One region of the Afipia carboxydohydrogena genome, then DNA from elsewhere that is predicted to be linked to it. Evidence: predicted binding sites of a transcription regulator. Region 1 holds the regulator's gene; each other region holds the start of a gene.
What was found. Region 1 encodes LexA, which represses DNA repair genes until DNA is damaged. Its sites were predicted from a motif close to TGTTCNNNNTGTGTTCNG; they were not measured.
Positions count from the first base shown of each region.

Region 2: a site for LexA is predicted at 3,866-3,883, ahead of AFIC_RS02040 (helicase-related protein). Genes of this name have one in related genera too.
Region 3: a site for LexA is predicted at 5,355-5,372, ahead of recA (recombinase RecA). Genes of this name have one in related genera too.

Region 1 covers NZ_CP113162.1:1,622,034-1,632,578, forward strand. Annotated here, with positions in the region: gene AFIC_RS08010 (glutamine--tRNA ligase/YqeY domain fusion protein) at 1-845, shown strand, start outside; gene AFIC_RS08015 (ComEC/Rec2 family competence protein) at 1,012-3,291, shown strand; gene lexA (transcriptional repressor LexA) at 3,304-4,008, opposite strand; gene AFIC_RS08025 (hypothetical protein) at 4,423-4,722, shown strand; gene AFIC_RS08030 (molybdopterin molybdotransferase MoeA) at 4,737-5,945, opposite strand; gene moaC (cyclic pyranopterin monophosphate synthase MoaC) at 5,961-6,440, opposite strand; gene trpC (indole-3-glycerol phosphate synthase TrpC) at 6,445-7,242, opposite strand; gene trpD (anthranilate phosphoribosyltransferase) at 7,256-8,269, opposite strand; gene AFIC_RS08050 (peptidylprolyl isomerase) at 8,281-10,185, opposite strand; gene tpiA (triose-phosphate isomerase) at 10,396-10,545, shown strand, end outside.
Region 2 covers NZ_CP113162.1:419,899-430,443, forward strand. Annotated here, with positions in the region: gene AFIC_RS02020 (tripartite tricarboxylate transporter TctB family protein) at 61-561, shown strand; gene AFIC_RS02025 (tripartite tricarboxylate transporter permease) at 608-2,119, shown strand; gene rpmB (50S ribosomal protein L28) at 2,267-2,560, opposite strand; gene AFIC_RS02035 (DUF3108 domain-containing protein) at 2,841-3,677, shown strand; gene AFIC_RS02040 (helicase-related protein) at 3,986-7,168, shown strand; gene AFIC_RS02045 (RNA-binding S4 domain-containing protein) at 7,178-7,447, shown strand; gene fdxA (ferredoxin FdxA) at 7,540-7,878, shown strand; gene AFIC_RS02055 (CarD family transcriptional regulator) at 8,093-9,055, shown strand; gene AFIC_RS02060 (M48 family metalloprotease) at 9,143-10,545, opposite strand, start outside.
Region 3 covers NZ_CP113162.1:1,205,329-1,215,873, forward strand. Annotated here, with positions in the region: gene AFIC_RS05840 (hypothetical protein) at 1-51, opposite strand, end outside; gene AFIC_RS05850 (Spy/CpxP family protein refolding chaperone) at 357-2,042, shown strand; gene AFIC_RS05855 (hypothetical protein) at 2,105-2,266, shown strand; gene AFIC_RS05860 (Flp family type IVb pilin) at 2,441-2,602, shown strand; fluoride riboswitch at 2,651-2,711, shown strand; gene crcB (fluoride efflux transporter CrcB) at 2,971-3,354, shown strand; gene AFIC_RS05870 (IS1595 family transposase) at 3,496-4,374, shown strand; gene AFIC_RS05875 (hypothetical protein) at 4,404-5,243, opposite strand; gene recA (recombinase RecA) at 5,485-6,567, shown strand; gene gcvP (aminomethyl-transferring glycine dehydrogenase) at 6,919-9,771, opposite strand; gene gcvH (glycine cleavage system protein GcvH) at 9,839-10,204, opposite strand; gene gcvT (glycine cleavage system aminomethyltransferase GcvT) at 10,224-10,545, opposite strand, start outside.

The DNA of each region.
Region 1 (10,545 bases):
TGACGGAGCTTGTGCGCGAGGGTCACGTTTCCGGCTGGGACGATCCGCGCATGCCGACGCTGGCCGGGTTGCAGCGGCGCGGCGTGCCTCCGGAGGCGCTGCGCGATTTCGTCAAGCGCATCGGCGTCGCCAAGGCGAACTCGACCGTTGATATCGGCATGTTCGACTTCGCGATCCGCGAGACGCTGAACAGGACCGCGTTGCGCCGCATGGCCGTGCTGCGTCCGCTGAAAGTGGTGATCGAGAATTATCCCGAAGGTCAGGCCGATGAGCTCGAGGCGGTCAATCACCCCGAGGACGAGACACAGGGCACGCGGAAGATTCCGTTCGGCCGCGAACTCTACATCGAGCAGGACGACTTCATGGAGGAGCCGCCGAAAAAGTTCTTCCGTCTCGCGCCGGGCCGCGAGGTGCGGCTGCGCTACGCCTATTTCATCACCTGCCGCGAGGTCATCAAGAACGCGGCGGGCGAGGTGGTCGAATTGCGCTGTACCTACGATCCGGCCACGCGCGGCGGCAACGCACCGGACGGACGCAAGGTGAAGGCGACGATTCACTGGGTCAGCGCCGCGCATGCGGTGCCGGCGGAAGTGCGGCTCTATGACAACCTGTTCGCGACACCGCAGCCGGAGGCAGGCAATTTCGCCGCGCAGCTCAATCCGAACTCGCTGGAGATTCTGGTGGACTGCAAGGTCGAGCCTGCGTTCAGGTCCGATGCTGGAGAGGGCGCTGTGCAGTTCGAGCGGCAGGGCTATTTCGTGCGCGATCGCGACTCCACGCCCGACAAGCTTGTGTTCAACCGCACCGTCGGCCTGCGCGACAGCTACGCCAAGGCGGCGGGGTAACTTTCGCAAGCCGGTAGAGCGTTCCCTTCACACGGGAGAGGTCCAAGGTTTTCGGCCTGCTCGGATGAAGCGTGCGCATCAATTGCGGATTCCCCATCCGTTCCCGTGTTCAGAGCCTGACCGTCTCCGCTAGCATGGCGGCGGGACAGCCGACACGGGCGGCGCAATGGCGGACGGGGGACTCAAACAGGAGCGGCCGCGCGCGGGGAGGGCCATCGCATGGCCACCGCGCGAGAGGGCAGCGTCTGCCATTTCCGGCTCCGGCTGGTGGCAATTCCTCACCGAATTGAATCTCAGATGGATCCGCGCCGAGACCGGCCCGGGTCGGTTGCTGCCGTGGATTCCGGTCGCGTTCGGGGTAGGGATTGCACTCTATTTCACGGCGGCGCGCGAGCCGGTCGCGGTGGTGGTGGTGCCGGTCGCGGGACTGGCGTGCCTGTTGGCGCTGGCCGTGCGGCGAAGGCCTGTATTTCCCTATATCGCGCTGTTTGCGGCGTTGCTCGCCGGTTTTGCCACCGCGACGCTGAAGACCGCCTGGGTCTCGCACACGGTGCTGCTGACGCCGGTTGGTTCGGCGGCGCTGGAAGGCTTCGTCGAGACGCATGAGGAACGCGAGCGTACCGACCGTTTTGTGCTGCGGGTGACGAAGATGGAGGCGCATCGCGCGCCGCACTTGCAGCGGGTGAGGCTGTCGGTGCGCAAGGGTACCGCGCCCGCGGTGGGCAGCTATGTGACGCTGAAGGCGCGGCTGTTGCCGCCGCTGCGGCCGCTTCGTCCCGGCGGCTACGACTTTGCACGCGACATGTATTTTCAAGGCATCGGCGCGTCCGGCTTCGCGCTCGGTGCGATCAAGGTGCAGGATGCGCCAGAACAGCGCGGCTGGCGCTTGCGTTACGCGGCATGGATGCAGGAACTGAGGGATGCGGTGGATGCGCGCATCCGCACGGTCCTGAGTGGCGACCAGCGCGCGATCGCGACTGCACTCCTCACCGGTCGCCGTGATGCGATTTCCTCTTCAAACAACGATGCGTTGTTCGTTTCGGGCCTCGGCCATGTGCTGTCGATCTCCGGCTATCACATGGCTGTGGTCGCGGGCGTGGTGTTCTTCGCGATCCGCGCGCTGTTGGCGTTGAACCCGGCGTTGAGCGCGCGTTATGCGATCAAGAAATGGGCCGCATTGGCGGCGCTGATCGCCGCGCTGTTCTATCTGCTGCTGTCCGGCGCGGAGGTCGCGACGCAACGCTCGTTCTATATGACGGCTCTGGTGCTGGTCGCGGTGATGGCGGACCGGCGTGCGATCACGTTCCGTACGCTGGCGCTCGCGGCCATGCTGGTGCTGCTGATCGCGCCGGAATCTCTGGTTCATCCCAGCTTTCAGATGTCGTTCGCCGCCACCTTCGGTCTCGTCGTGCTGGCGCAGATCGGAATGCCGCAATGGTTTGTCGCGAGTGATGACACACGTCTCGGCCGCTTCGCGGCCTGGGGTGGACGTGAGCTTCTCGTGCTGGCGCTGGCGTCGTTCGTCGCGGGCCTTGCGACCACGCCATACGCCGCGTTTCATTTCCACCGCATCGCGCCCTACGGCGTCATCGCCAATCTGGTCGCGATGCCGGTGGTGTCCGCGTTGGTGATGCCTGCGGGTTTGCTCGGGATCATGGCCATTCCGTTCGGCTTCGACAGCCTGTTTTGGCGGTTGATGGAGGTCGGCATCGACTGGATGATCGCGGTGTCGCAATGGGTGGCGGCGTTGCCCGGCGCGTTCGGCCGTGTTCATGCCTTCGGTATCGGGCCGCTGATCGTGATGAGTTGCGGGATCGTCATTCTCGGCCTGTTGCGCTCGCCGTTGCGCTGGATGGGAGCGGCGCTGATCGGTTGCGGCGTGGCATGGGCAGCTGTCGTGACCGAGCCTGACATCCTGATCGCGCGCGACGCTTTGAGCGTCGCGGTGCGCGGCAAGGATGGCCGGTTGCGAATCATGCATACGGCGAAGAACGCCTTCGTCTGGCGCGAGTGGCTGGCGGCGGATGCGGATGGGCGCATGGTCACCGATCCGAGCATCGCGCAAGGCGTCTCGTGCGACGAGGCTGGCTGCGTGGCCGAGGGGAAGGAGGGCGATCTCGTCGCGCTGACGAGGCAGCCCGAGGCGCTGGCGGACGATTGCGCGCAGGCGAAAGTCGTCGTCACGCCGTATCCGGCACCCGCCGATTGCGCCGCCCGGGTCTTCCATCGCGACGATCTGCGTGGGCTGGGCGGCGTTGCATTAAAGAGAACGGCGCGGGGCTACAGCCTCGTCACAAGCCAGTCCGTCGAGGTGGACCGGCCGTGGTCGCCAGCCATTCCTGAGGCGTCACGCGGCTCGCAAAGCAACAAAACCCTCGGGCATCGTACGTCCCCGCAACCGGTCGACGCGACGCCGCCGGAGGGCGAGCAGGAGGTAGCCGATTAAACGGCCGCCGCCTCAGTATTTCCGGTAAAGCCCGATCAGCTTGCCCTGAATCCGGACGCGGTTTGGCGGCAGGATGCGGACCTCATAGGCGGCGTTGGCGGGCTCCAGCGCGATGGAAGCGCCACGGCGGCGGAAACGCTTAAGGGTCGCTTCCTCCTCGTCGATCAGCGCCACGACGATGTCGCCGGTGTCGGCATTCTCGTTGCGCTGGATCAGCGCCATGTCGCCGTCGAGGATGCCAGCTTCCATCATCGAATCGCCGCGCACTTCGAGCGCGTAATGCTCGCCCGAGCCGAGCATGTCGGGCGGCACGCTGATGGTATGGCTGCGGGTCTGCAACGCCTCGATCGGGGTACCGGCGGCGATACGGCCCATCACGGGGACCGCGACAGGCTGCTCTCCGCTTTCGTCGAAACTGCCGGGAACGGTGCTGCGCACCTTGCCGAGATTGCCTTCGATCACGCTGGGAGTGAAACCGCGCCGGGCGCCGCTACTGGCGGCAGGCTCGGGCAACTTGATGACCTCGATGGCGCGGGCGCGATTGGCGAGCCTGCGGATGAAGCCGCGCTCTTCCAGTGCCGTGATAAGCCGATGGATGCCGGACTTCGACCGCAGGTCGAGGGCATCTTTCATCTCGTCGAAGGAGGGCGGCACGCCGCTTTCCTTCAGCCGCTCGTTGATGAAGCGCAGCAGTTCATATTGTTTGCGTGTCAGCATCCGGCGCAGCCCTCGATCTCATCGTCCAGCGGATATTCATGTCCAGGCGGGTCATTGCCCGTTTTCCCGGCAGCCTGTTTGTTCACGACAGGTGCCAGACTCACTCGAAACAAATCATGAACATACACTATATGTTCCATACATGTTCTGCAATAGTTAAAATCTTATGAATCTGAAAGTACTGTTTTTAGGAAATCATACCGGAATGGACCGGAAGTGGCGCTGAATACCCTCCGGTGCAGGGCAAACGGCACGCCCTTGGGAGGCGCCCAGGGTGCCTGTCATTTGGCCGCGCGATGCCGCCCATGCGATGGCTTCGATATCTTCTAATTCCAGAAGGGAATGTTCGGTTGAGCGCTTCGTGGCAACCGCCTACGTCTTCGCGTGATGCGACGAGCAGGAGGAGGGATGCCGATGGCAGATTACGACGGGTCCGAACCGATGCAGGCCGAGATCGATCGCCACATGATGACGACGTTTTGCCGGACGCTCGACAGTTCGGCGCTGCCGCCGATGACGGTGATGCGGATGATGGCCTCCGCGCTCGGGGCGATCTATCGGCAGTCTTCCGCTACGCATCATGCACAGGAGTGTCCCTGCGGCTGGCAGCCATTGCCATCCGATGTCGATATATTGCTGGCGGAAATTGAAAGCGCCGCTCGCCGTCCGCCTGTTCCCGATCTCACCAATATGCAGATCGTCGGGCGGGCGTAGACGCTCTCCGCTTTTCAGCTGGGCAGCCGGATGATGTCGCAGCGCGCGCCCGCCGGTGCGGGAGGCGCCAGCGGCGGCCGGATCAGCAGAACGTCAGCGGCCGACAGATTGTTCAGCAGCGAACTGTCCTGATGATCGACGGTTGTCGCGACGGCGACGCCGTTGCCGTTGATCTCGATCCGCGCCCGCATGTATTCCTGACGATGATCATTGGCGGGCAGGTCGTGGCCGAGGATGGCGGTTTCGACGCAATGGGCGACATGCGCGCGACCCAACAGGGCGCGGATCAGCGGCACCACGAACACGAACGAGCACACGTAGGACGATGACGGATTGCCGGGCAGGCCGATCACGCTCATCGCTCCCTTGCGGCCGTGCATCATCGGCTTGCCGGGGCGCAGCGCGATCTTCCAGAATTTGATGTCGATGCCTTCGGCCTCGAACGATGGCTTGACGAGATCGTGCTCCCCGACCGACGCGCCGCCGGTGGTGATGATAATGTCGGCGCCCAGCGCCTCGGCGCGGCGGATGGCGGCGCGGGTGTCGTCCAGCGTATCACGCGCGATGCCAAGATTGATTGTTTCAGCGCCGCTGTTACGGACCAGCGCGTTAATCGCATAGGCGTTGGAGTAGATGATCTGCCCCGGATTCGGCTCCATGCCCGGCATCACCAGTTCGTCGCCGGTGGCGACGATCGCGATCTTCGGCTTGCGATGCACCGGCAGCGTCGGGTGGTTCATCGATGCGGCGAGCGACAAGTCGCGATCGGACAGCCGGGTGCCGCGCTTGAGCAGTATATCGCCTTCATGGAAATCGAGGCCCGCCTTGCGGACATGGCGCGGCACGGGCACGGCTTCCGACAGGGTGATGACATTGCCCTCGCGGACGACGTCCTCCTGAATGGCGATGGTGTCGGCTCCATTTGGCACCACGCCGCCGGTGAAAATCCGGATCGCTTCGCCTTGGCCGACCGAGAGATTGCATGGACGCCCGGCGGCGCTCTCGCCGGTCACTGTGAGGCGCGCGCCCGCAAGCGCATCCTGGGTGCGCACCGCGTAGCCGTCCATCGCCGACATCGGCGCGGGCGGCTGGGTGCGGCGGGCGGCGACATCGCGGGCCAGCGTGCGATGAAGCGCATCGTCGAGCGCGACGTTCTCCGCAGGCAGAGGCTGTATGCCATCGAGGATGGAGTTCAGTGCGTCGGCGACGGGCATCAGCGCCATGATGAAGCGTCCGTGTTATTTCTGATGTTTGTAAACGCCGGACTTGCCGCCGCTTTTTTCGAGAAGGCGGATGCCTTCGATATGAACGCCGCGCTCGACCGCCTTGATCATGTCGTACACAGTGAGGCAGGCGACCGATACAGCGGTCAGCGCTTCCATCTCCACGCCGGTCGGGCCTTTCACCTTGACGCTCGCCTCGACGCGGCAGCCGGGCAGCTTGTCGTCGGGTACGATGTCGAGCGTGACTTTGGACAGCGCCAGCGGATGACACAGCGGAATGAGGTCGGAGGTGCGTTTGGCCGCCATGATTCCGGCGACGCGCGCGGTGCCGAGCACGTCGCCCTTCCTGGCGTTGCCCTCGACGATGAGCTTGAGCGTTTCCACGCTCATCACCACAAAACCTTCCGCCACCGCCACGCGCTCGGTCGCGTCCTTCGCGGACACATCGACCATATGTGCTTCGCCCTTGGCGTCGATATGGGTGAGCTTGGTCATGGTCTCATGAAGCCTTCGCGAGCAGGGTGCGGGTCGCCGAGGTGACGTCGGCCTGCCGCATCAGGCTTTCGCCGACGAGGAAGGTCGAGATGCCGACGCGGGCGAGGCGGGCGATATCGGCGGGCGTGAAGATGCCGCTCTCGCCGACCATGATGCGATCCTTCGGCGCCATGGCGGCAAGCGCCTCGCTGGTGGCGAGCGTCGTCTCGAAAGTGCGCAGATTGCGATTGTTGATGCCGAGGAGCTTCGAGCGCAGCTTCAACGCGCGTTCGAGTTCATCCTGATTGTGAACTTCGAGCAGCACGTCCATGCCGACATCGAAGGCCGCAGTTTCGATGTCGCGCGCGGTGGCATCGTCGAGCGCCGCCATGATGATGAGGATGCAGTCCGCGCCGTGCGCGCGCGCTTCCATCACCTGATAGGTGTCGTACATGAAGTCCTTGCGCAGCACCGGCAGGGAAACCGCCTCGCGCGCGGCGACCATGAAATCGAGATGACCCTGGAAAGATGGCGTGTCGGTGAGCACCGACAGGCAGGTCGCGCCGCCTGCCTCGTAGGCGCGCGCGAGCGCGGGCGGATCGAAATCGGCGCGGATCAGTCCCTTGGACGGCGAGGCTTTCTTGATCTCGGCGATCAGCGCGTAATTTCCGCGCGCGATCGTATTTTCGATTGCCTTGGCGAAACCCCGCGCGGGCGCGGCGCGCCGTGCCGCCGCCTCGATCTCGGCCTGCGGGCGCGCGGCCTTGGCGGCTGCGATTTCCTCGCGCTTGTAGCGTTCGATCTTTTGCAGGATGTCGGACAAGGGTTGATCCACCTCAAGCACGGGACACGGCGACGAGTTGCGCGAGTTTTTGGGACGCGGCCCCACTGTCGAGCGACTTGATGCCGAGCGCAACACCTTCCTTGAGGTGTTTCGCCTTGCCCGCGACGACAAGCGCCGCACCGGCGTTGAGCAGGGCGACATCGCGATAATGGTTCTGCGCGCCCTTGAGCACGGCGTCGAGCGCCGCCGCGTTGGCGGTGGCGTCGCCACCCTGGAGGTCGGCGTTTTTCACGATGGAAAGACCGCCGTCTTCAGGTGAGACTTCAAATGAACGGATCGCGCCATCGGCCAGTTCGGCCACGTAAGTCGGGCCGGTGAGGGTGATCTCGTCGAGCCCGTCCGAGCCGTGCACCACCCAGGCGGAGGTCGCGCCGAGATTCTTCAGAACCTGCGCCACAGGCTCGACCCAATGCCTGGCGAACACGCCGATCATCTGCCGCGTCACGTCCGCCGGATTGGCGAGCGGACCCAGCAAATTGAAGATCGTGCGGGTGCCGAGTTCCACCCGGGTCGGGCCGACATGGCGGATCGCGGGGTGATGCGCGGGCGCGAACATGAATCCGATGCCCGCCTTGGCGATGCAGGCGCCGACCTGTTCGGGCGAGAGGTCAATATTGACGCCGAGCGCGGCCAGCACATCGGCCGCGCCGGATTTCGACGACATCGCGCGGTTGCCGTGCTTGGCGACGGGTACGCCCGCGCCCGCGACGATGAATGCCGCGCAGGTCGAGACATTGACCGATCCCGCGCCGTCGCCGCCGGTGCCGACCACGTCCACCGCGTCTGCGGGGGCGGTCACGCGCAGCATCCTGGCGCGCATGGCCGACACGGCACCCGTGATCTCGTCCACGGTTTCGCCGCGCACCCGCATCGCCATCAGCGCGCCGGCGATCTGCGATGGCGTGGCCTCGCCGGACATCAGGTAGTCGAATGCAGCCACGGCTTCCTCGCGCGCGAGCGCTTTGCCGTCCGCGAGTTTGGCGAGGATCGATTTGAAATCGCGCATGGCGAGGCCGGTCACTGGTTGCCGGTCGCGCCGGTCGCGATCGCGAATGCGTTCTCGTTCACCTTCACGCCGAGGGTGGTTTCCAGATGGGTGATGTATTGCCCGATCTGCTCGTCGCTGAGGTTCTGCGCGAGACCTTCCTTCATCTTTTTGGATTCGTCCGAATTGAGATCGATTGCCGGTGTGGTGACATTGGCGACCTGCAACACGACCACGCCGCTGCTGGCGGGCGTGTTCTCCGCCATCGCTGCGCTGCCCTTCGCTGTCCGGAAGGCCGTATCGACGACGATATCCGGCAGACCGTTGACCTTGTCCTCGCGCTTGAACGGGGCAGAGGTCTGCGCGGTCAGTCCGGCGGCCTTCACTTCGGTCGCGAACACGCCACCCTTGTTGATCTTCTCGACAAGCTCCTTGGCCTTGGCGCGCAGGCGCGTGGCGACCTGCTCGTCGCGCCAGCGCGCGGTGACCTGATCCTTGACCTCATCGAGCGTGCGATCGCGCGAGGGGGTGACGCCGAGCACGTCGAACCAGACTTCGCCGCCGGGGAAGGTGAGGGGATCGTTATCGACGCCGACATCGCTGCCGAACGCCGCCGTGATGAGATCGACGCCTTTCGGCAGGGGCGCTTCCTTGCCGTCCGGCGTGCGGCCGGAGCGATCGACATCGACCGTTGTCGCTTCGAGGCCGTTCTTTTGCGCGGCTTCCGCGATGCTGGCGCCGCCGCTGCGCTCGTCCTCGACGGCGTTGCGCATCTTGTCGAAGTCGGCGCGCACGCGCTGCTCGGCGATTTCCTTCTTGATGGCGGGCGCGACTTTCTCGAAGGCCTCCGTCGAGCCGGGCTCGATCTTCGTGACCTTGAGCAGCACGGTGGCAAGCGCGCCCTTCACCGGCTCGCTGACTTCGTTGAGCGGCAGCGCGAACGCGGCCCTGGCGATGATGGGATCGCCGAGGCTCTTCTCGCTGACGAGGCCGAGGTTTGTGTCGCCGGATGTCAGCTTCATCTCCTTGGCGAGATCATCGAACGACATGCCGCCCGCGATCTTGGCGCGCGCAGCCTTGGCGGCGTCCTCGCTCTGGAAGGCGATCTGCTGCACCTCGCGACGATCCGGCTTCACGTAGTCGCCGCGGCGGCTGTCGTAAATTTTGCGCGCATCGTCATCGGACACCACGACCTTCTTGGCGAGTTCGTCGGGCGAGAGCGTGAGATAGACCACCTTGCGGTATTCCGGCGCGCGGAACTGAGCCTTGTGGGCTTCGAAATAGGTGTTGAGCGCGTCCTGCGGTGGCGTCTCGATGGTGCCGGCCTGATCGGGGCCGAGCTTGGCATAGTCGACGGTGCGCTGTTCGTCCTGGAAACGGCTGATCGCCTCGATCTGGGCTTTGGAGGGCTCGGCGCCCGCGACGATGCTCCCGATCAACTCACGCCGCAGGGTGAGGCGGCGCTGCTCCGCGATATAGCGCTGCTCGGTGTAGCTGTAATCGCGCATCGCCATGGCGAAGCGGGCGGGGTCGAACTTGCCGTTCGGCCCGGCGAAGGTCGGATCGGTCGAGATGGTGTGCACGATCTCGGCATCCGACATCCGAAGGCCCATGCGGCGGGCTTCCTCGTCGAGCGCCGCCTCGGCGATGGTCTGTTGCAGCAACTGGCGGTCGATGCCGAAGGCACGGCCCTGGATGGGCGTGAGCGGCCGGCGGATCTGGCGGCTGATCTGTTGCAGCTTGTCGGTATAGGCCGAGCGGAATTGCTCCAGCGGAATATCGGTGCTGCCGACCGTTGCGAGCGTCGTCTGCGTCGAGCCCTTGAAGATGTCGGCGATGCCCCAGACGGCGAAGCTGACGATGAGGATGCCGAACAGCACGCTCATGATCGCCTTGCCGACCCGGTTCGACGTGACGTTTCGTATCCCTCGGAGCATGACACCACATTTGTAGGAGGAAGCGGAACAGACCGGGCCGAAGGCCCTCACCGCATTGTTCCGTCTCGTATAAAACGCCGCTCCGGCGGGGGCAACCGGCGCGGGCCAGCAGCCGGGCCGGGGAGTGCTGGATAAGGCGCGGCGGCGGGTGGCGCGGGGGCAGGCCCTCTGCTAGCGAAAAGGAACAACAATGAAGGGGATGGGCGAGGAATGCCGGGGACGATCCGACCGCTGATTGCGGGAAACTGGAAAATGAACGGCCTGCAAGGGTCTGTGGCGGAGCTGGATGCGATCCTGGGTTCGGGAGCCGCCGGCAAGGGGAACGCGGATCTGCTGATCTGCCCGCCCGCTACGCTGGTG
Region 2 (10,545 bases), 1.2 Mb from region 1:
GAACCCGGCGAACATCGTCGTTCGCCGGGTGAACTCTTTCCGCGCAAGGATTCGACTTAAATGAGCGAAGCATCACACGACCAGTCGGGCGGCCCGGCTCATCGCACCGTCGAGATGGGTGTTGCCGTTGCCTGTATCATTTTTGGCATCATCACGATTTTTGGAAGCATGCAGGTCGGTATCGGATGGGATGCCTCAGGCCCGCAATCCGGCTTCTTTCCTTTCTATCTTGGTGTCATCATCGTGCTGTCGAGCCTGATGAACCTGAACAGCGCTCGCGCCATCGACGGCGAGCGTGAGTTTGCCACCTGGTATCAGCTTAAGCAGGTGTTGGCGGTGATCGTTCCGACCACCGTGTACGTTTTCGTGCTGCCCTACACCGGCATTTATATCGCATCGATGGTGCTGATCGGCGGCTTCATGATGTGGCTTGGCAAGTACCCCCTGTACAAGGCGGTCCTGTACGGCGTGGGCGTCCCCGTCGCTATCTATTTCATGTTTGAGAAGTGGTTCCTCGTTCCGCTCCCGAAGGGGCCGATCGAGTACTGGCTCGGACTGTGACGCGAGCAGTGCGCTCGAAACAATAAAAGAGATTAGGTAGGAAACCATGCTCGCAGATATCGCCAATCTGTTTCACGGCTTCGCGGTCGTGTTGCAGCCGCAAAACATCCTGCTGATGGTCATCGGCATCTTGCTTGGTGTGATCGTCGGCGTGCTGCCCGGCCTCGGCGGCGCAAACGGCATCGCGATCCTGTTGCCGCTGACCTTCAGCATGACGCCGACCGGCGCGATCATCATGCTCTCCTGTATTTACTGGGGAGCGTTGTTCGGCGGCGCCATCACATCGGTGCTGTTCAACATACCCGGAGAGCCGTGGTCGGTGGCCACGACATTCGATGGCTATCCGATGGCCCAGCAGGGCCGCGCCGGTGAGGCGCTCACCGCCGCTTTCACCTCGTCGTTCGTCGGCGCGCTGTTCGCGGTCATCGTCATCACCCTGGTGGCGCCGCTGGTCGCGGACTTCGCGCTCGAATTTGGCCCGGCCGAAAAGTTCTCGGTCTACTTCCTCGCCTTCTGTAGCTTCATCGGCATGGGCAAGGAGCCGCCGTTCAAGACGATCGCGTCCATGATGATCGGCTTCGTGCTGGCGGCGGTGGGTCTTGACAGCGTCACCGGACAGTTGCGCCTGACGTTCGGCTTCACCGAACTGCTCAACGGCTTCGACTTCTTGATCGCGGTTATCGGCCTGTTCGGCATCGGTGAGATCCTTCTCACCATGGAAGAGGGCCTCGCGTTCAAGGGCAAGGCGGCAGGCATCAACCCGAAGGTGGTGTTGCAGACCTGGCTTGAGTTGCCGCGTTACTGGATGGTGTCGCTGCGCTCCTGCCTGATCGGCTGCTGGATGGGCATCTCGCCCGCCGGTGCGACGCCGGCCTCGTTCATGAGCTACGGCATCGCCCAGCGCATCTCGAAGCGCGGCCACAATTTCGGCAACGGCGAGATCGAGGGCGTGGTCGCGCCGGAAACCGCGGCTCACGCCGCGGGCACCTCCGCGCTGCTGCCGATGCTCGCGCTCGGCGTGCCTGGCTCGCCGACGGCTGCGGTGCTGCTCGGCGGCCTCCTGATCTGGGGCTTGCAGCCGGGACCGCTGCTGTTCGTCGAACAGCCGGACTTCGTCTGGGGCCTGATCGCTTCCATGTACCTCGGCAACCTCGTCGGCCTCATCCTGGTGCTGACCTGCGTGCCGCTGTTCGCGGCGATCCTGCGCATTCCGTTCAGCATCATCGCTCCGGTCATTCTCGTGATCTGCGCGATCGGCGCCTACACGGTGCACAACTCCAGCTTCGACGTGATCCTGATGATGGTGTTCGGCATCGTCGGCTACGTCATGAAGAAGACGGGTTACCCGCTGGCGCCGATGGTTCTGGCCATCGTGCTCGGCGACAAGGCGGAAGAGGCGTTCCGTCAGTCGCTGCTGTCCTCGGGCGGCCACCTCAGCGTGTTCTTCTCGAATGGCCTGGTGTCGACGATCATGTGCCTGGGTCTGGTCGCGCTGTTCTGGGGTGTGATCTCGGACCTCTGGGCCAAGCTCCGCAAGCCGGCGAAGGCCGCGGTCTGATCCGCAATCAATCTCCTCTCGAGGCGTAAGCCTCGGGAGGATCGACGGTCACCAGCAACGAAAAAAGCCGGATCGAAAGATCCGGCTTTTTTAATGCTGTCTGCGGACTGTGAGGCGCGGAGGCCGCGCCACGAACCTTGTGCAGGCTCAGTTCGCGGCGGCGACCTTCTTCTTCTCGATCTGACGCTTCAGGTCGGCGGCCTTCGGCGACAGGGTCGCCACATTGGCCTTGAGCAGGAAGGCATCGAGGCCGCCATTGTGATCGACGCTCTTGAGCGCGTTGGTGGACACCCGCAGGCGCACCGACTGGCCGAGCGTTTCGGAGATCAGCGTGACGTTGCACAGGTTCGGCAGGAACCGGCGCTTGGTCTTGATGTTCGAATGGCTGACCCTGTGGCCAACCTGCGGCCCCTTGGCCGTCAACTCGCAGCGCCGTGACATGGCGAAATCCTTGTGTCTCCCGGAGCCGGAAAAGGCCCGCGCGGGGGTTGCTACCGTCCATTTCAGGAACCGCGGACGTATAGTCGGAGGGTGGCCCAGCGTCAAGACGGCGAAGGCGCCGAAATGCCCGAAAACGCCGGGAGAATAGCGATTTTATGAACAAAGCCAAGCATTTCCCAACATATAATCGGCGCAATCGGGCGGGAGACAATGCGTTTGCCGGTTCCCGGTTTTCTCCCGGCTGTGACGCATTGCCGGGACGGACCAGGACTTTCATTTGATGGATTTTTTTGATCGAGGCTTCTGGAGCCGGCTGCTTTACGTAGCGCCGATGCTTCTTCTGAGCGGCCCTGCCCAGGCGCAGGGCCGGCTGGACGCCAAGTATCAGGCGACCTTGAGCGGGATCGTGATCGGCAAGGGCACCTGGACGATCGTGGTCGGCGACAAGGATTATTCGGGATCGACGTCCGGCGGCACCACGGGGCTCGTCAAGGCCATCGGCGGCGGACACGGCACGGGATCTGCGCAAGGCAAGGTGCTCGCCGGGCGATTGGCGCCGGAGACCTATCTGAGCTCGGTGTTCTACGGCAAGAAGAACGAGGCCATCCGCATCTCCTTTGGCGGTGATCGCGTGACGGCTTCGGCCATCGAACCTGAACCGCCTCCGACGCCGGATCGCATTCCGGTGACGGATGCCCAGAAACGCGGCGTGAGCGACCCGATGTCGGGGGTGATGTTTGTTGCACCCGGCAAGGAGGAACTGCCCAACGCCCAGGCATGCGCCGCCAAAGCCGCGATCTTCGACGGGCGGATGCGCTACGATCTGCAACTCGCCTTCAAGGCGCTGGAGACGGTGACGCTGGCGAACGGCGCAAGGCTTTCGACGGTCGTCTGTTCGGTGAGCTTCATGCCGCTGGCCGGCTATGTACCCTCGCGGGCGGCGATCAAATATCTGGTCAAGCGCCAGGACATGGATGTGGCGCTCGCGCCTGTCGCGGGCACGCGGGTGATGGTGCCGGTGCGGGTGCGGATTCCGACGCCCATCGGCCCTGGCGTGGTGCAGGCTGTGGAATTCAACACCGTGGCGCAGCCGCAGGCGGCGAAGCGAGCCAACTGAATTCCCGCCGCGCGACGGCTTGACTCGCAAGGCAAACGGAGTCCTCCGTGCAGTTAAGGAATCGATGCTTGCCGTGCTCAATTCATCGCCATGGAATCCGCGATCTGGTGGCAGGGCAATCCTGTCCGCACGATATCTTGCGGTGAACGAAGCCGAACACGACATGAGTCAGCGATTCGGGCCGCTTTCGTTCCGGACTCGTTCCATTCCTTAAATCCGAGACCGAAAAGCGTCGCGTTGTGAAACACATCTCAGCTTCAGCCCCTCATATTCGGCCCGATCGCGCCCCCGGCGCGGGCGTAACGGCCGTGCTGGGCCCGACCAACACCGGCAAGACGCATCTGGCGATCGAGCGGATGCTCGCCCATTCCTCGGGGATGATCGGGCTGCCGCTGCGGCTGCTGGCGCGCGAGGTCTACAACAAGATCGTCGCGCGGGCCGGCGCGGACTCCGTGGCGCTGATCACCGGCGAGGAGAAGATCAAGCCGCCGAAGGCGCGCTACTGGGTCTCCACCGTCGAGGCGATGCCGCGCGATCTCGACGTGTCGTTTCTCGCGGTCGATGAAATCCAGATCGCGGCCGATCTCGAGCGCGGTCATGTCTTCACCGACCGCATGCTGCATCGGCGCGGCCGCGACGAGACGCTGCTGCTCGGAGCCGCGACGATGCGGCCCCTGATCGAGCGGCTGCTGCCCGGCGCGAATATCGTGACGCGGCCGCGTCTGTCGCTTCTGGAATTCGCGGGCGACCGCAAGATCACGCGCCAGCCGCGCCGCACCGCGATCGTCGCGTTCTCCGCCGACGAAGTCTACGCCATCGCCGAACTGATCCGGCGCCAGCATGGCGGCGCGGCGGTGGTGCTGGGTTCGCTGTCGCCCCGCACCCGCAACGCGCAGGTGGAGATGTTCCAGTCCGGCGATGTCGATTATCTCGTGGCCACCGATGCTGTGGGGATGGGTCTCAATCTCGATGTCGATCACGTCGCCTTCGCATCCGACCGCAAGTATGACGGCTATCAGTTCCGCCGCCTGACGCCCGCCGAATTCGCCCAGATCGCGGGCCGTGCGGGGCGCGCCACCCGCAACGGCACGTTCGGCACCACGGGCCGCTGCGCGCCGTTCGAGCCCGAACTCGTCAATGCGTTGCAGAACCACACCTTCGACAGTGTGAAGATGCTGCAATGGCGGAACACCGCGCTCGATTTCTCCTCGCTCGCTGCATTGCAGGTGTCGCTCGCGGCGGCACCGGGACACGAGGCGTTAACGCGCGCGCCGCTCGGCGAGGATCAGCGCGTGCTCGATCATGCGTCGCGCGACCCCGAGGTGCGCGACATGGCGGCGAGTGCGGAGGCGGTCGAGAAGCTGTGGGAAACCTGTCTGGTTCCCGATTACCGTAAACTATCGCCTGCGGCCCATGCCGAACTCGTCACGGCGCTGTTCACTTTCCTGATGCGCAAGGGGCGGATTCCGGATCAATGGTTCGCGGCCCAGGTGGCGCAGGCGGATCGGACCGATGGCGATATCGACACGTTGTCCGCGCGGATTTCACAAATCAGAACCTGGACCTTCGCCGCCAACCGGCCCGACTGGCTTTCCGACCCCCTTTATTGGCAGGAAACCACCCGCGCGGTGGAAGATAAATTGTCGGATGCGCTGCATTCGAGGCTAACTGAGCGTTTCGTTGATCGCCGGACCAGTGTATTGATGCGCCGCTTGCGGGAAAACACGATGTTGACGACTGAAATTGGAAAGACCGGCGAAGTCACCGTTGAGGGCCATGTGATCGGCCGCCTCGATGGCTTCATGTTCGCCCCCGATGCCGCCGAGGCAGGCTCCGAGGCGAAGGCGTTGCAGGCCACCGCGCTCAAGGCGCTGGCGGGCGAGATCGATGCGCGGGCGGAGAAGCTCTCTGCTGCCGCCGACGATCAGTTCGCGCTGGCCTCCGATGGCACGCTGCGCTGGACCGGCGATGCGGTCGGCAAACTGACATCGGCGGACGATGTATTGCATCCGCGTATCCGCATCATCGCCGACGAGCGTCTCACCGGCGCGCCGCGCGATGCTGTGCAGGCGCGGCTCGATCTGTGGTTCAAGACCCATGTCGAGAAGATTCTCGGGCCGATGTTCGAACTGTCGAAGGCCGAGGACGTCACCGGCATCGCGCGCGGCATCGCCTTCCAGCTCAATGAGGCGCTCGGCGTGCTGGAGCGGACGAAGATCGCCGCCGAGATGAAGGATCTCGATCAGCCGTCGCGCGCGACATTGCGCAAGTATGGCGTGCGGTTCGGCGCCTACCATATTTTCTTCCCGGCGCTGCTGAAGCCCGGCGCACGCACGCTGGCGTCGCTATTGTGGGCGCTGAAGCAGAACGAGATCGACATGAACGCGCTTGGCGGCGCGCAGCATCTCGCGGCCTCCGGCCGCACCTCGTTCCCGGCCGACAAGGCGCTGTCGCAGGATGCCTACCGTGTGCTTGGCTACAAGCTCGCGGGCGAGCGCGCGGTGCGCGTCGATATTCTCGAGCGTCTTGCCGATCTCATTCGTCCCGCTCTGTCGTGGCGTCCCGGCACGGGTGCTGAGAAGCCCGCGGGCGCGTTCGACGGACGCTCCTTCACGGTGACGCAGGCGATGACGTCGCTGACCGGCTCGGCTGGTGAGGACTTCGCCTCGGTGCTGCGCTCGCTCGGTTATCGCATGGACCGCCGCGCGCCGTTGCCGGAGGAGCCGAAGCCTGCGGAAACACCTGCCACCGCCGCGACCGAAACCGAATCTGATGCTTCGCAGGCAGACGCCGCTCCCGAAGCGGCAATCGAAACTGCTGCTGTCGAGACTGCGCCAGTGGAGGCCGAGGTGACGGCAGAGGCCGCCGCCGATATCGCGAGTGCCACGAAGTTGCCGGAGGTTGCATTCGCACCGGCTGATGTGGAACCGGCTAGCGAGGAAACGCCTGCCGCAGACGGTGCGGAAACATCGCAGCCCGATACGGCAGCCATTGCCGTGGATGCCGCGCCTTCCGATGAAGCGGTGGCCGCTACACCGGCGGAGCCGGAGCTTGTTGAAGTGTGGCGTCCCGCGGGTCGCCATGACGAGCGCCGCCATCATCACGATCGCAACCGTCATCACCGCCGCCCATCGCACGCAGCCGCGCCGGAAGCGGGTGCTACGGCGGAGGCGGGCGAGAAAAACGAGCGCCCGGGCGGTCAGCGCCGCCACAACCGCGATCGGGCGCGGGAAGATCGCAAGCCGCGTCCGGAAGGAGAGGGCGCTCAGGCCCGTGGCCCGCGCGAGGAGCGCGGCGATCGTCCGCATCAGCGTTTCAAGGGCAAGGGCAAGTTCGAAGGCAAGCGAGACCGCGACCGCAAGGATAACGGTTCGAATTTCCGCACCTTCGCCACCAGCGCGCCGCGCGAGCGCGAACGCGTGGCCGATCCGAATTCGCCATTCGCCAAGCTTGCCGCGCTCAAGGAACAACTCGGCAATCGCAAGGACTGATACGCGCACTTGGATCGCCAGCGTCTCGACAAATGGCTGTGGCATGTGCGGATCGTGCGCACGCGTGCCGACGCGGCGAAACTGGTGTCGGGCGGCCGGGTTCGTCTCAACGGCCTGCGGCAGACGTCGCCCGGCCATGCCTTGAAGTCCGGCGATGTGCTGACGGTGGCGCTCGATGCGCGGGTCCGTATCTTGAGGGTTGCAGCTTTCAGCGAACGGCGAGGCGATGCGCTATCGGTGCAGACCCTCTATGAGGAATTGAACGGGAAAGAGAAGTAACTATCTGCGATAGCAGAGGCCCCCTTCTCTTGCGGCGCTGCATATCCTGCGCTAGGCCAACACCCGAATTTAGAAAGGTTCCGGAGATCTGGATGACTTACGTCGTCACCGAAAATTGCATCAAGTGCAAATACATGGACTGCGTTGAGGTGTGTCCCGTCGATTGCTTCTACGAAGGCGAGAACATGCTCGTGATCCACCCGGACGAGTGCATCGATTGCGGTGTGTGCGAACCGGAATGCCCGGCGGAAGCGATCAAGCCCGACACCGAGGCCGATCTGGAGAAATGGCTCGGCGTGAACGCCGAATACGCCAAGACCTGGCCCAATATCACCCAGAAGAAGGACGCTCCTGCCGACGCCAAGGAGTTCGACGGAACCCCGGGCAAGTTCGACAAGTATTTCTCGCCCAACCCCGGCACCGGCGACTGAAGCGACCAGCGTGGAATCCTCTTAACCGTAGTTGATCGCGCGTCTTTCAGAAACGGTACTTAAACACCTCAATTGGCCATAAACCTTTGATTTTTGCGGAAAATGTGCTATTATTGGCACATTCCGTCGGTTGTTCACGCCCTGTCCGCTCCGGATACCGGCGTCGAAGGGCAACCGGGTCGATCAGGGGCGTGGCGGTTCCACGCAGGGCGCCGTGGCAGACAAATCGCGTCATAACAAAACCAAAGCAACCAAGGACAAGAACTCCGGCAAGACGCCCGCTCGTGGCGCTTCCGGCAAGAAGGCTGCCGCCATGGCAGCCAGCACCTCAAAAAGCAAAAGAAGTGTAATGCCAGCAAAGAAGAGCACCAAGCCCGCCGCGAAGTCCCCTGCCAAGTCCGCAGCCAAGGGAGCGGCGAAGCCGGCCGCTGCCAAGACCAAACCGGCCGTCAAGCCGGTCGCCAAGGCCCCCGTCAAACCCGCCGCGAAGGCCGCGCCGAAGCCGGTGGCGAAGGCTCCCGTGAAGCCGGCCGCCAAGCCGGTGGCGAAGATCGAGGAACCGAAGAAGGTTCTGACGCAGCGTCAGGGCTTCAAGACCAATGAATTCGTGGTCTATCCGGCGCACGGCGTCGGCCAGATTCTCGCGATCGAGGAGCAGGAGATCGCGGGTGCGACGCTCGAGCTGTTCGTCATCAGCTTCATCAAGGACAAGATGACGCTGCGCGTCCCGACCGCGAAGGTCATCAATGTCGGCATGCGCAAGCTGTCGGACCCGGCACTCGTCAAGCGTGCGCTGGAGACGTTGAAGGGCCGCGCGCGCATCAAGCGCACGATGTGGTCGCGCCGCGCGCAGGAATACGAAGCGAAGATCAATTCGGGCGATATCGTCGCCATCGCCGAAGTCGTGCGCGATCTCTATCGCTCGGAATCGCAGCCCGAGCAGTCCTACAGCGAACGCCAGCTTTATGAAGCGGCGCTCGATCGCCTGTCGCGCGAGATCGCGGTGGTGCAGCACATCACCGAGACCGAAGCGGTCAAGGAAGTCGAAGCCAATCTCGCCAAGAGCCCGCGCCGCGGCGCCGCCAAGACGGAAGCCGGAGCGGATGCGGTGGCGGACGATGCGTCGGATGATGATGGCGACGACGACGATTCCGTCAGTGAAGACGAAGCGGCCTGATGCTGCTGTCTGATTGATTGAAAAACCCGGCCATATGGCCGGGTTTTTTATTGCCTCTTAGAAAATGAAGGCCGCCCCTGGGGGACTTCAATCCACGACGATCTTGACGCGGTCATTCGGCCGGAGCGCCGCGCGCTGGTCCAGGCCGTTGATGATGCGGAAACGCTCCAGCGGACGATCGACCCCCTGCATCCGCCGCGACATCGATTCCACGGTGTCGCCGGGCTTCACCGAGACGATCTTCACGCGCAGCGGTCGCGCCGCCTGGATCTCATTGAGCGTCAGGCGGCGGAACGAGTTGACCGTTTCCCGGAACGACTTCTCGGCATCTCCTGTCTTGTCCTTCGCCGCGAAAATGAAACGATAGACATCGCCGCCGATACGCAGCGCGTAGATGCGGAATTGCCACTGATCGCTGCTGGCGGTTGCGGTCGCGGCGGGATAGCCGCCGATGGTGCTTTCCTCGACGGAGCTTTTATCGACGTTCTCCATCCAGCCGGAATTGAGATAGGACGCCAGCGACAATTCCTGCGGCACGCGCACCACGTCGAACCGCAGCGCCTGCGTGCCGCCGTCGCGGACGCCGACCACGGCCTGGGCGGTATTGTCGAGCGTATAGGCTTCGGGCGCAACGAAGGTGAAGCCGAGCTTGGGATGCAGGAAGCGCCGCCCGCGCACGAAGCCCTCGCTGGGGTCTTCGCCATAGACGAGATTGTTGATCGCGCTGAGATAGGCGTTGCGGTCGCGCTCATGGCTGCCGGAGGCGGCATATTGCCTGGCGCTGGTTTCGGCATTTTCCACGCGCTCGGGCGTTGCCGGATGGGAGGACAGGAAATCCTGCGAGCGGGGGTCCGCGGTGTGCGATGTCTTCAGCGCGGCGTTGCGCTCCATCGCCGAGAGGAAGCGGGCCGCGCCGTAGGGATCGAAATTGGCCTTCGCCGCAAGTGCCACGCCGATCGCATCGGCCTCGAATTCCTGCGCGCGGGAGAAGCTCGCCATCGTCAGTTTGGTTTTCGCCAGCGCCAACGCCTGCATGTTGGCGTCGCCGCTGTCCACTTCGCCGACCATGTTGTTGACGAGCGCCGCCCGCCTGGCCTGCTCCTCGCGGATCGAGGCGTGCTTGGCGAGCACATGCGCCATTTCATGCGACAGCACGCTGGACAGTTCCGACGTATCGCTCGCCAGCGCGAGCAGGCCGCGCGTGACGTAAAGCTGGCCCGTCGGCAACGCGAAGGCGTTCACCGCGCCCGAGTTGAGGATCGTCACCCGATAGGAGAAGTCCGGCCGGTCGGAGGCCGCGACGAGACGGTCCACCGCCTTGGTGATCAACGCCTGAAGTTTCGGATCGTTATAGGCGCCGCCATAGGAGGCGAGGATGCGCTGATGCTCGCGATCGGTCGCGCTGGTTTCAGGCGCGGGGCGGGTCACCTTGATTGTCGGCGGCGGCTTCTCGTTGCCGGAGACCTGGAAGCGCCCCATGTCGGTGCAGG
Region 3 (10,545 bases), 420 kb from region 1:
CGCGACAAGAGTCTTCCAGTTCAGTGGAGTGATGGAGATATGGTCGGTCATGCGAGCGTCTCCCCATAAAGCAATAACAGCAGGGCGGGAGCTCAACGGTCTCTCAGTCACCGGAAGTTGCCAGAGGGCCAAACGGTGATGCTTGAAGTATGGGCGTCGTGTTTTCAAAACGCGAGTCCTAAAAACATCAGTCACGCAAAACATCGCGAATCCGTTCTCACGATTTCGGGATAACGTCTGGGATTCCAGCGCGAGGCGAGCGGCTGCGGCAATGGCGCACAGATTCGACGGAACCTTCAGCTTGATTCAACATTGATATGTTTGCACACGATTATTTTTACGCGAGGCGTGAAGCCATGCGACACTTTTTTAAAATCGCCCTTGTGGCATTTGCTGTCCTGACCGCCATGGCTGTAACGGCCGACGCGCGCCCCCGTGGCGGCGGCGGAGGAGGACATGGCGGCGGCGTTCATATGGGCGGCGGTCGCGGTGGTGGCGCGCATTTTGGCGGCGGAGGTCGTGCCTTCCATGGTGGCGGTGCGCGTTTTGGTGGGGCGCATTTCGGCGGCGGCCGGGCTTTCCACGGAGGAGGCCGTCATTTCAGCGGAGCCCGGTTCGGGGGGCCGCGTCATTTCGGCGGCGTGCGCCAATTCCACGGAAGCCGCCGCGCCGGGGTCTCTCGTTCATTTGCAAGGCCAGGCAGAACTCACAATGTCGGCCGCGCCGCCAGCCGCGGCTCCCGGAATGCCGCGCGCGCGGCGTCGCAGCGCGCCGGGATTGCCGCGACCGCGAACCGCGCGGCGCGAATGAATTCGCCCCGGGCAAATGCCGTGCGTCAGGGATTACGCTCGCGTTCGGTCAACGGCGCGCTTCGGAATCGCAATGCATTGCGCAATCCGGCTGCGCGTACGGCGCTGGTCGCAGCCGCGGCGACGGCCGGGTGGCATGGCCACCGCCACGGCTGGTGGCGCCATGGTCATGGCGGCTATGGCTGGGTCGGACCGCTGTTCTGGCCGTTCGCTTATTACGACCTCTATGACTACGGCCTGTGGGGCTATGATTATGGCCCGGCCTTCTGGGATTACGGCTATGGCGACATCTATGCCGGGCTGTTCTCGCCTTACGGTTACGATTCGCTGAGCGGCTATATGCCCGCGCGCCGGACGACAGCGCCTGCCGGTGGCTCCGGCAATCAGGCCGTGCAGACGCAGCCGTCCGACGACGACCAGTTGGCCCAGATGTGTGGCGCCGACAGTGGCGACATCGCCGGCCTGCCGATCGACAAGATCCAGCAGGCAATCTCGCCGAACGATGAGCAGCGCGCGGCGCTCGATGAACTGGGTGATGCATCCGTGAAGGCGGCTCAGACCATCCGCGCGGCCTGTCCGACGGCGCTTCCGCTCACCGCGCCTGCGCGGCTCGCGGCCATGGAGCAACGGATCGAGGCGATGAAGTCGGCGATCGGCATCATCCAGCCGGCGATGGAGAAGTTCTACGGCCTGCTCAATGACGACCAGAAGGCGAAGCTTGTTGCGATGTCGCCGCGCGAGAAGCAGGGCGGCAAGGACACGGCTTCGTCCGATGGAAGCTGTGGCATCACCTCGCTCTCCGATGCGGTCGCCTGGCCGACCGACGAGATCAGCAAGCGCCTGCAACCCAGTGACGCGCAAAAAGTGAAATTGACCGCGTTGCAGGACGCGACCTTCAAGGCCGCGGATTCGCTGAAGGCGACCTGCCGCCCCTCCACCGCGCTGACCCCGCCCGCGCGGCTTGCGGCGGCGAGCGATCGCCTTGATGCGCTGCTCGGCGCGGTGAAATCGGTGCATGCCGCGCTGGATGATTTCTACGGCACGCTGAGCGACGAACAGAAGGCACAGTTCGAGGCCATCGGCCCGGACCGCTCCGGCAGCCAGCAGCAGACCAGCAGCGAGGATGCGGAAGATCGGCCCGCGCAGCGCACGTCGCGCGGGCGGCGTCACCACCGCCATGGCATTCATGGCGTGGACAGCGTGCTGAGGCACATCATCACCATCGTTCGTTAAACGGGACGGTGATAGGCTGGGGAGCGCTGCAAGACAGAAATCGTATCCGGTGGAGGCGGCTGATGCATCTTCACTTCAAGGGCGGTTTTGATGCGGTCGATCTACAGCTTCTGGCTATCGTTGCGGCCATGATCGCGCTCGGATGCGCCATCTATCTGTTCGGCGATATCTACGAGACGGGGGCGCAGGTGGGACGTGTGGCTCGCGCGGTCCCGGCATTTTAGCAGGAGGATGGCCAGCCCTTTCCGGGTGGCAGCTCATTATATCGCATCACAACACCAGAATGATTTCGGGTTCGGGGAGGCTTGCCCCGGGTGGGCGCTTTTATTCGCGGAAACCGGTAAAATCGCCCGGTTTCATTTACGGGGCCTTGAGGGTTCGCCGGTAGGGTGCCTCCCATGAAAACCTTCAAACGCTTCCTTCTGGATCAGTCCGGCGCGACATCGATCGAGTATGCCATCATCGCTGGAGGGCTTTCGATCGTTATCATCGTGGCGGTCAATGGCATTGGCTCGGCGTTGAACGGCAAGTACGAGATGATCCGCGCCGCCATGCCGTAACGCATTCGCCGCGCTTGCTTCGGCGGATTGCAGCCGCTAACCTTTCTGAATTCTGATGGGGATGGAGTTCCCCGATAACCGCCGCAAGGCTGATGACTCCTGCCGGGCGCTTTCGCGTCGGTAGGAATGATTCCTCCCAGCGATGCGCCCGAGAAGGGTGCATGACAAATGGCTGGGCCGCCTCGCCGGAGATTTTCTCTCTCGAAGCTTCCTCATTCGCTTGTCATCGCCCTTTGGATCGCAGGCTCGCTCTGGGCCGTGACGATCGCCGCATATCTGCTCGGCGCGGATACGCAGGTGGTCGTTCCATTGCTGGTGTTCGGCACGCTGACCGGCGTGGCCGAATGGATGATGAGAGGACGAGACAAGTGAACTGGATTTTTATTCTGGCGGTGGCGCTCGGCGGCGCGATTGGATCGGTGATGCGCTATCTGGTGGGCATCGGTGCGGGCAGGGCGTTCGGCACGGATTTCCCGTGGGGGACGCTCATCATCAACATCACCGGGTCGTTCGTGATGGGTGTTTTCGCCGGACTGTTCGCCGTGCGATGGAATCTGCCGCAGGCGGCGCGCATTTTTCTCACCGTCGGGATTTGCGGCGGTTACACCACGTTCTCGACCTTCTCGCTAGACACTTTCTATCTGATCGAACGGGGCGAACTCGCCGCCACCGCCGCCTACATGGCGGGCTCGGCGCTGCTGTCGGTTGGCGCGCTGGTCGCCGCGATGCATCTGGTGCGGGGGATGGGGTGAGGTGGCGGCAGATTCTCATTTTGAAGGATCGCCGGTTTTGTCCCATCTTCGTTCCCTAATGCTGAAAACCGGATATATCCCCTCTAGACATGTAAAACGTTCCCTGATAGAACATAAATATTCTTAGGGAGGCGGCCTTTCATGGCTCAGAAGATTTCTAACGTTCGGGCATTCCAGAAGCGGTTTCCCGACGAGGATTCTTGTCTCAATCACCTGATGCGCTCTCGTTTTGGCGAGCGGTTCACCTGCTTCAAGTGCCAGAAAGAGGCGACCTATTATCGCGTGAAGAACCGCCGCGCTTTCGAGTGCGAGCATTGCGGCTATCAGGTCTATCCGACCGCAGGCACCCCGTTTGAGAAGACGCGCACAAGTCTGCGCGACTGGTTCTATGTGATGTTTCTCTTCTGCACGACGCGCAACGGCGTGGCGGCGAAGGAGGTCGAGCGTCAGCTAGGCGTGACCTACAAGACGGCATGGCGCATGTGCCACCTGATCCGCCTCTACATGGGCTATGTGGACGGCGACTATCCGATGGGTGGCCTGGGCAAGACAGTTGAGGCCGACGAGACTTTCATCGGCGGGCGCGACAAGATGGGCAAGGACGACAAAGCTATCGTCATGGGCATGGTTGAGCGCGGTGGTGACGTTGTTACCCGCGTTGTGCAGGCTCGCACTAAGGCTCACATCATCCCACACATTGTGCGTTTTGTGAAAGAAGGCTCGCGCATCCACACGGACGAAGCGTCAAACTTCAAACTGTTGAAAGAGCGTTACGGCTACGATCACGAAATGGTCGATCATTCAGCCAAGGAATACGTTCGCGGTGATGTTCACACCAACTCAATCGAGTCGTTCTGGTCGCAAGTTAAGAGGGGTATTTCGGGGACTTACGTTTGGGTTTCGAAGAAGCACTTGCAGCTTTACCTGCGCGAGTTCGAGTATCGCCATAACTTGCGCCGTCAGCCTGCTTTGATGTTTGAGCTTCTTTTGCAGGCTTTTCCGAAGGTACGGGTTGAGTAGCCATCATTTGTAGAAGTTTATCGAATCTCTCATTTGTTTTCGACATGCTCAAGGGCCTTTCTCTTTTCATCTATCCTGTAATTGCACTGAGAAATCCATGAACGAAACAAGCCAATTTGCTCGGAAAGAGGTTCCTGCGATTGGAAAAACAATTGCGAGGCGCTTACTCTCGTTCCTAAATCATCACTCATGATGAGATTCTTGAAGGCACGGAGGCTCTGCTCGGATTGTATCAAAGCTGAATCAAGAGCATCTAATCTCTCAGGCCCGACAAGAATATCATCCAAATCATTTTGTTGATCGGGATACTGCGATCTCAATTTATTCCAAATGGCTTCTTTAATTCGAGCCAATATTTTGCGCATATCTGAGAAGCTGTTGTCGATGCGGGCGTAAATTTCCCATCGCGGATCAGCATAGGAGGGCCTGTTCACTAGCTGAACTATTTGCGCCTTCTCATCTAACTCGTTCCAGCCAGCGTTTAGCGTATGAGACAAGTCTGTGAGATTGTCATCAAACGCGGTCTTTCTCTTTCCTGAATAGTTTCGCCGTAACGTGGTCCACGGATCAACAGCTGCAGGTATTGGATTTTGACCCGCGACAGTGGCGGCTTGGGGCGCTGATCTCAGGCCCATCCCATAGAATAGAACACCTGTGGCTCCGATGATGACGAGCAGCGCCAGCGCCATCACGTACAAAGAATCCATGCCCCGTTTTCCCGCCAAAACACGCTTCTTGTGCCATGCTATGACGGCATAGGCGATGATGCCTATGGTTAGTAGGTAGCCCATCATCCCGCTCGGACTAGAAAGGTCGGTTGCCACGCCCGCAGCCAAATTGAGCAAGAAGTCCCTTGCGAGCACCAACATGCAAATTTCTCCGGCGGCCCTAAGCCAAAGCCATAGATAGTAGGGCAGGTAAGCTTCATATCACGATTCCTTGTTACATGTTTAAGGGGGATATATATCTCCGGTTTCCAAAAGAACATATTGCGAACAAGGAACAAATAGGGTACATTTCCCCATCGGACGTTTTCAGCGATTCCGGTCCGCCGCTTCAGGGAAGCCCGTTTGTCCGGCCGGCGAATCCCGTACATAAGGAGTGACCCCTATGGCCCCAGCCGCCCTGCGTATCGTTGAAGGAACGTCGATGGACAAGACCAAGGCCCTGACGGCCGCGCTGTCGCAGATCGAGCGCCAGTTCGGCAAAGGCTCGGTGATGCGGCTCGGCAAGGCCGACCGTTCCATGGACATCGAGGTGATCTCCTCGGGCTCGCTCGGGCTCGACATCGCGCTCGGCGTCGGCGGCCTGCCGAAGGGACGCATCGTCGAGATTTACGGCCCGGAATCCTCCGGCAAGACCACGCTGGCGCTGCATACGGTGGCCGAGGCCCAGAAAAAGGGCGGCACCTGCGCCTTCATCGACGCCGAACACGCGCTCGACCCGGTCTATGCCCGCAAGCTCGGCGTCAATGTCGATGAATTGCTGATTTCCCAACCCGACCATGGCGAGCAGGCGCTCGAGATCGCCGATACGCTGGTGCGCTCCGGCGCGGTGGACGTGCTGATTATCGACTCGGTCGCAGCATTGGTGCCGCGCGCCGAACTCGAGGGCGAGATGGGCGACGCGCTGCCCGGTTTGCAGGCGCGGCTGATGAGCCAGGCGCTGCGCAAGCTGACGGCGTCCATCAACAAGTCGAACACCATGGTGATCTTCATCAACCAGATCCGCATGAAGATCGGTGTGATGTACGGCTCGCCGGAAACCACCACCGGCGGCAACGCCCTGAAATTCTACGCCTCCGTCCGTCTCGACATCCGCCGTATCGGCGCGATCAAGGAGCGCGACGAGGTGATCGGCAATTCCACCCGCGTCAAGGTGGTGAAGAACAAGCTCGCGCCACCCTTCAAGCAGGTCGAGTTCGACATCATGTATGGCGAAGGCGTCTCCAAGATGGGCGAAATCCTCGATCTCGGCGTCAAGGCCGGCATCGTCGAGAAGTCCGGCGCCTGGTTCTCCTATGACAGCCAGCGCCTCGGGCAGGGCCGCGAGAACTCCAAGGCGTTCCTGCGCGAAAACCCGGACATGACCGCGAAGATCGAGGCCGCCATCCGGCAGAATTCGGGTCTGATCGCCGAGCAGATTCTCGCGGGCAAGCCGGAGAGTGATGAGGGCGAGGACGCGGAGGACTGATCGTTCTCATGCTTTCGGACGCGTGTGACGCGTGCCTCGCATGAATAATTTATTCCGGGACCTGAGAGCTTCTTGGGTTCGAGGCGATGCGGGCGAGACGGGAATCCTTGCCCGGAACCATCGCCCTTCGGAAGGCAAGGCGGGCGCTGCGGATGTTGAGTTGCCGACATCCTCAGGGCCCGTTTTGTTGTGGACGGAAAGAACGCCCTTAACGTCGTTCCCGCGCAAGCGGGAATCCGGAAAGCTCTACCCTCATATTCAGAAAGAGGCCGAGCCCCCGCCGGAGCCTGTCATCGGGCCGGCGTAGCCGGACCCGTCGGCGGGGCGGCGTTGGTGGGTGTTCGGCGGCAACTACTCCGCCGCCTGCGCGTAAGTGCTGACCGGCGGGCAGGAGCACACGAGGTTGCGGTCGCCGTAGACATTGTCGACGCGGCCGACCGGCGACCAGTACTTGTCCTGCCGTGGGCTGCCCTCGGGGAAGCAGCCCTGCGCGCGCGAGTAGGGCCGTTGCCAGTTGTCGTCGGCGATATCGTGCACGGTGTGCGGCGCGTAACGCAGCGGCGAGGCATCGATCGGAAACTTGCCGTCTTCCACCTCGGCGATCTCGCGGCGGATCGCGATCATCGCGTCGCAGAAGCGATCCAGCTCCGCCCTCGATTCGGATTCGGTCGGTTCGATCATCAGCGTGCCCGGCACCGGGAAGCTCATGGTCGGGGCATGGAAGCCGTAATCGATCAACCGTTTGGCGATGTCGTCCACGGTGACGCCGCAAGCCGTCTTCAGCGGGCGCGGATCGATGATGCACTCGTGCGCGACGCGATTGTTGTGGTTGCGATACAGCACCGGGAAATGCGTATCCAGCCGCCTGGCGATGTAGTTGGCGTTGAGGATCGCCATTTCCGTGGCGCGCCGCAGGCTGTCCGAACCCATCATCAGGATGTAGAGATAGGAAATGGTGAGGATCGAGGCCGAGCCGTAGGGCGCGGCGCTGACCGCGCCCGCCTGAAGGTCCACGGATGGCAGGAACGGCGTAAGATGCTTCTTCACGCCGATCGGTCCCATGCCGGGACCACCGCCGCCATGCGGAATGCAGAAGGTCTTGTGCAGGTTGAGGTGGCTGACGTCGGCGCCGTAATCGCCGGGGCGGGCGAGGCCAACCTGCGCGTTGAGGTTCGCGCCGTCGAGGTAGACCTGGCCGCCATGGGCGTGGACGATGTCGCAGATCTCGCGGATCGCCTCCTCGAACACGCCGTGGGTGGAGGGGTAGGTAATCATGATCGCGGCGAGCGTGTCGGCATGCGCCTCGGCCTTCTTGCGCAGATCGGCGACATCGACATTGCCGTGCGCGTCGCAGGCCACCACCACCACCTTCATGCCAGCCATGCTGGCAGATGCGGGGTTGGTACCGTGCGCGGAGGCGGGGATCAGGCAGACGTCGCGTTTCGCTTCGCCGCGCGCGGTGTGATAGGCGCGGATCGCGAGCAGTCCCGCATATTCGCCCTGCGCGCCGGAATTCGGTTGCAGCGATACAGCGTCGTAGCCGGTGATTTCCGCGAGCCATTGCTCAAGCCGTGCGAACAGCGCGTGATAACCCGCCGCCTGCTCGCGCGGCGCGAACGGGTGGATGTTGCCGAACTCGGGCCACGTCAGCGGGATCATCTCGGTGGTGGCGTTCAGCTTCATGGTGCAGGAGCCGAGCGGGATCATCGCGCGGTCGAGCGCGAGATCGCGGTCGGAGAGTTTGCGCATATAGCGCAGCAGTTCAGTCTCCGAGCGATAGGCATGGAACACCGGATGGGTGAGAAACGTGCCGGTGCGCAAGAGCGCGGAGGGAAGCGCGTCATGCGTCTCGCGCTCTACCTGTGCGTAGTCGAGCGCGCCGCCGAACGCGCGCCACACCGCCTCGACGATCGCGGGCGTGGTGGTCTCGTCCAGCGCGATGCCGATCGTGTCCTTGCCGATCCGGGGATTGATGCGTTCGGTTTGCGCGCGGGACAGAATGTCGGCTCGTTGGGCGCCTTCCGCTTTCACCGTCACGGTATCGAAGAAGCCGCCGTTCGTCGGCGCAAACCCAAGCCGGCGCAGCCCGGCCGCGAGCGTCGCCGCGCGGCGGTGCACGGTCCGTGCGATATGAGTCAGACCTTCGGGGCCGTGATAGACCGCATACATCGAGGAGATGATGGCGAGCAGCACTTGCGCGGTGCAGATGTTGGAGGTCGCCTTCTCTCGGCGGATGTGCTGTTCGCGCGTTTGCAGCGCGAGGCGATAGGCGGGCTGTCCGCGCGAATCCACCGACAGCCCGACAAGGCGGCCGGGCAGCGCGCGTTTGAGTGCATCCTTCGCCGCCATGTAGGCGGCATGCGGTCCGCCATAGCCCATCGGCACACCGAAGCGTTGCGTTGAGCCGATTGCGATATCGGCGCCGAGTTCGCCGGGCGAGGCGAGCAGCGTCAGCGCCAGAATGTCGGCGGCGACGATGGCGATGCCGCCCTTGGCGTGAAGTGCCGCGATGGCGGGACGGAAATCATGGATCGCGCCGTCCGTGCCGGGATACTGCAACAGCGCGCCGAACACGTCCGCGCTATCGAGGTCATGTGCGGGATCGCCGACGATCAGCGACCAGCCCAGCGGTTCAGCGCGCGTGCGCAGCACCGCGAGCGTCTGCGGATGTACATTGCGGTCGATGAAGAACGCGCGGCTCTTTGTGGTGCTCGAGCGTTCGGCCAGCGCCATCGCCTCGGCGGCGGCGGTCGCTTCGTCGAGCAACGAGGCGTTGGCGACATCGAGCCCGGTGAGGTCACAGATCATGGTCTGGAAGTTGAACAGCGCCTCGAGCCGTCCCTGGCTGATTTCCGGCTGGTAGGGCGTGTAGGCCGTGTACCAGGCCGGATTTTCGAGAATATTGCGCAGGATCACCGTGGGGAGCTGCGTGCCGGAATAGCCCTGTCCGATCAGCGAAGTGAAAACCTCGTTCCGCGCGGCGAGGTCGCGCATATGCGCAAGCGCGTCGGCTTCGCTCAGGGCAGGCGGAAGATCGAGCGGACGGTTGAGCCGGATATTGGCTGGCAGCGTTTCGCCCATCAGTGCGTCGAGACTCGATGCGCCAATCGTCTCCAGCATTGCCTCGATGTCACGCGGCGAAGGACCGATGTGGCGCCGGGCGAAGGTGGCGGCGGGCTCGTTGGATGGGCGATGCATCGTCATGGGATATCCTCGAAGGAAATCTGTCTGGTTTCGTCATGCAGAGCGTGTCCCGGCATGACGAAAAGGGTCACTCCGTCTGCGCCTTGTAGGCCGCTTCATCCATCAGCCCGTCCAGTTCGCTTTTGTCGGAGAGTTTGAGCTTGAAGAACCACGCCTTGCCCTGCGGGTCGGAATTGACGAGCGAGGGATCGGCGGCGAGCGCGTCGTTGGACTCGATGACTTCGCCGGACACCGGCGCGTAGACATCCGATGCGGCCTTCACGCTCTCGACGGTCGCGGCGGTTTCGGCCTTCTTCAGGCTGCGGCCCGCCTTGGGCAGTTCAACGAACACCACGTCGCCGAGCTGGTTCTGCGCGAAGTCGGTGATGCCGATGGTTGCGGTATCGCCGTCGATCTGGAGCCATTCGTGATCGGAGGTAAAAAGCGTGGTCATGGATTTCCTCTGGATTTTCTCATCGTTGATAGGTGGGAGCGACGAAAGGCAATTTGGCGGTTTGCATGGGCAGGCGATTCCCGCGCAGGTCGGTGAACAGGCCGGTGCCGGGCGTGGCGAGCGGGGTCGGCACGTAGCCCATCGCGACGGGGCCGTTGACGCTCGGGCCGAAACCGCCGGAGGTGATTTTTCCAATCTTGTTGGCGGAGGCGGCGTCGGCGAACAAAGGCGCGCCTTCGCGCACCGGGGCACGGCCTTCCGCCTTCAGGCCGACACGGCGGCGCGGCACGCCTTCCTCGAATTGCCGCAGGATCGTGTTAGCGCCGGGAAATCCGCCCTCG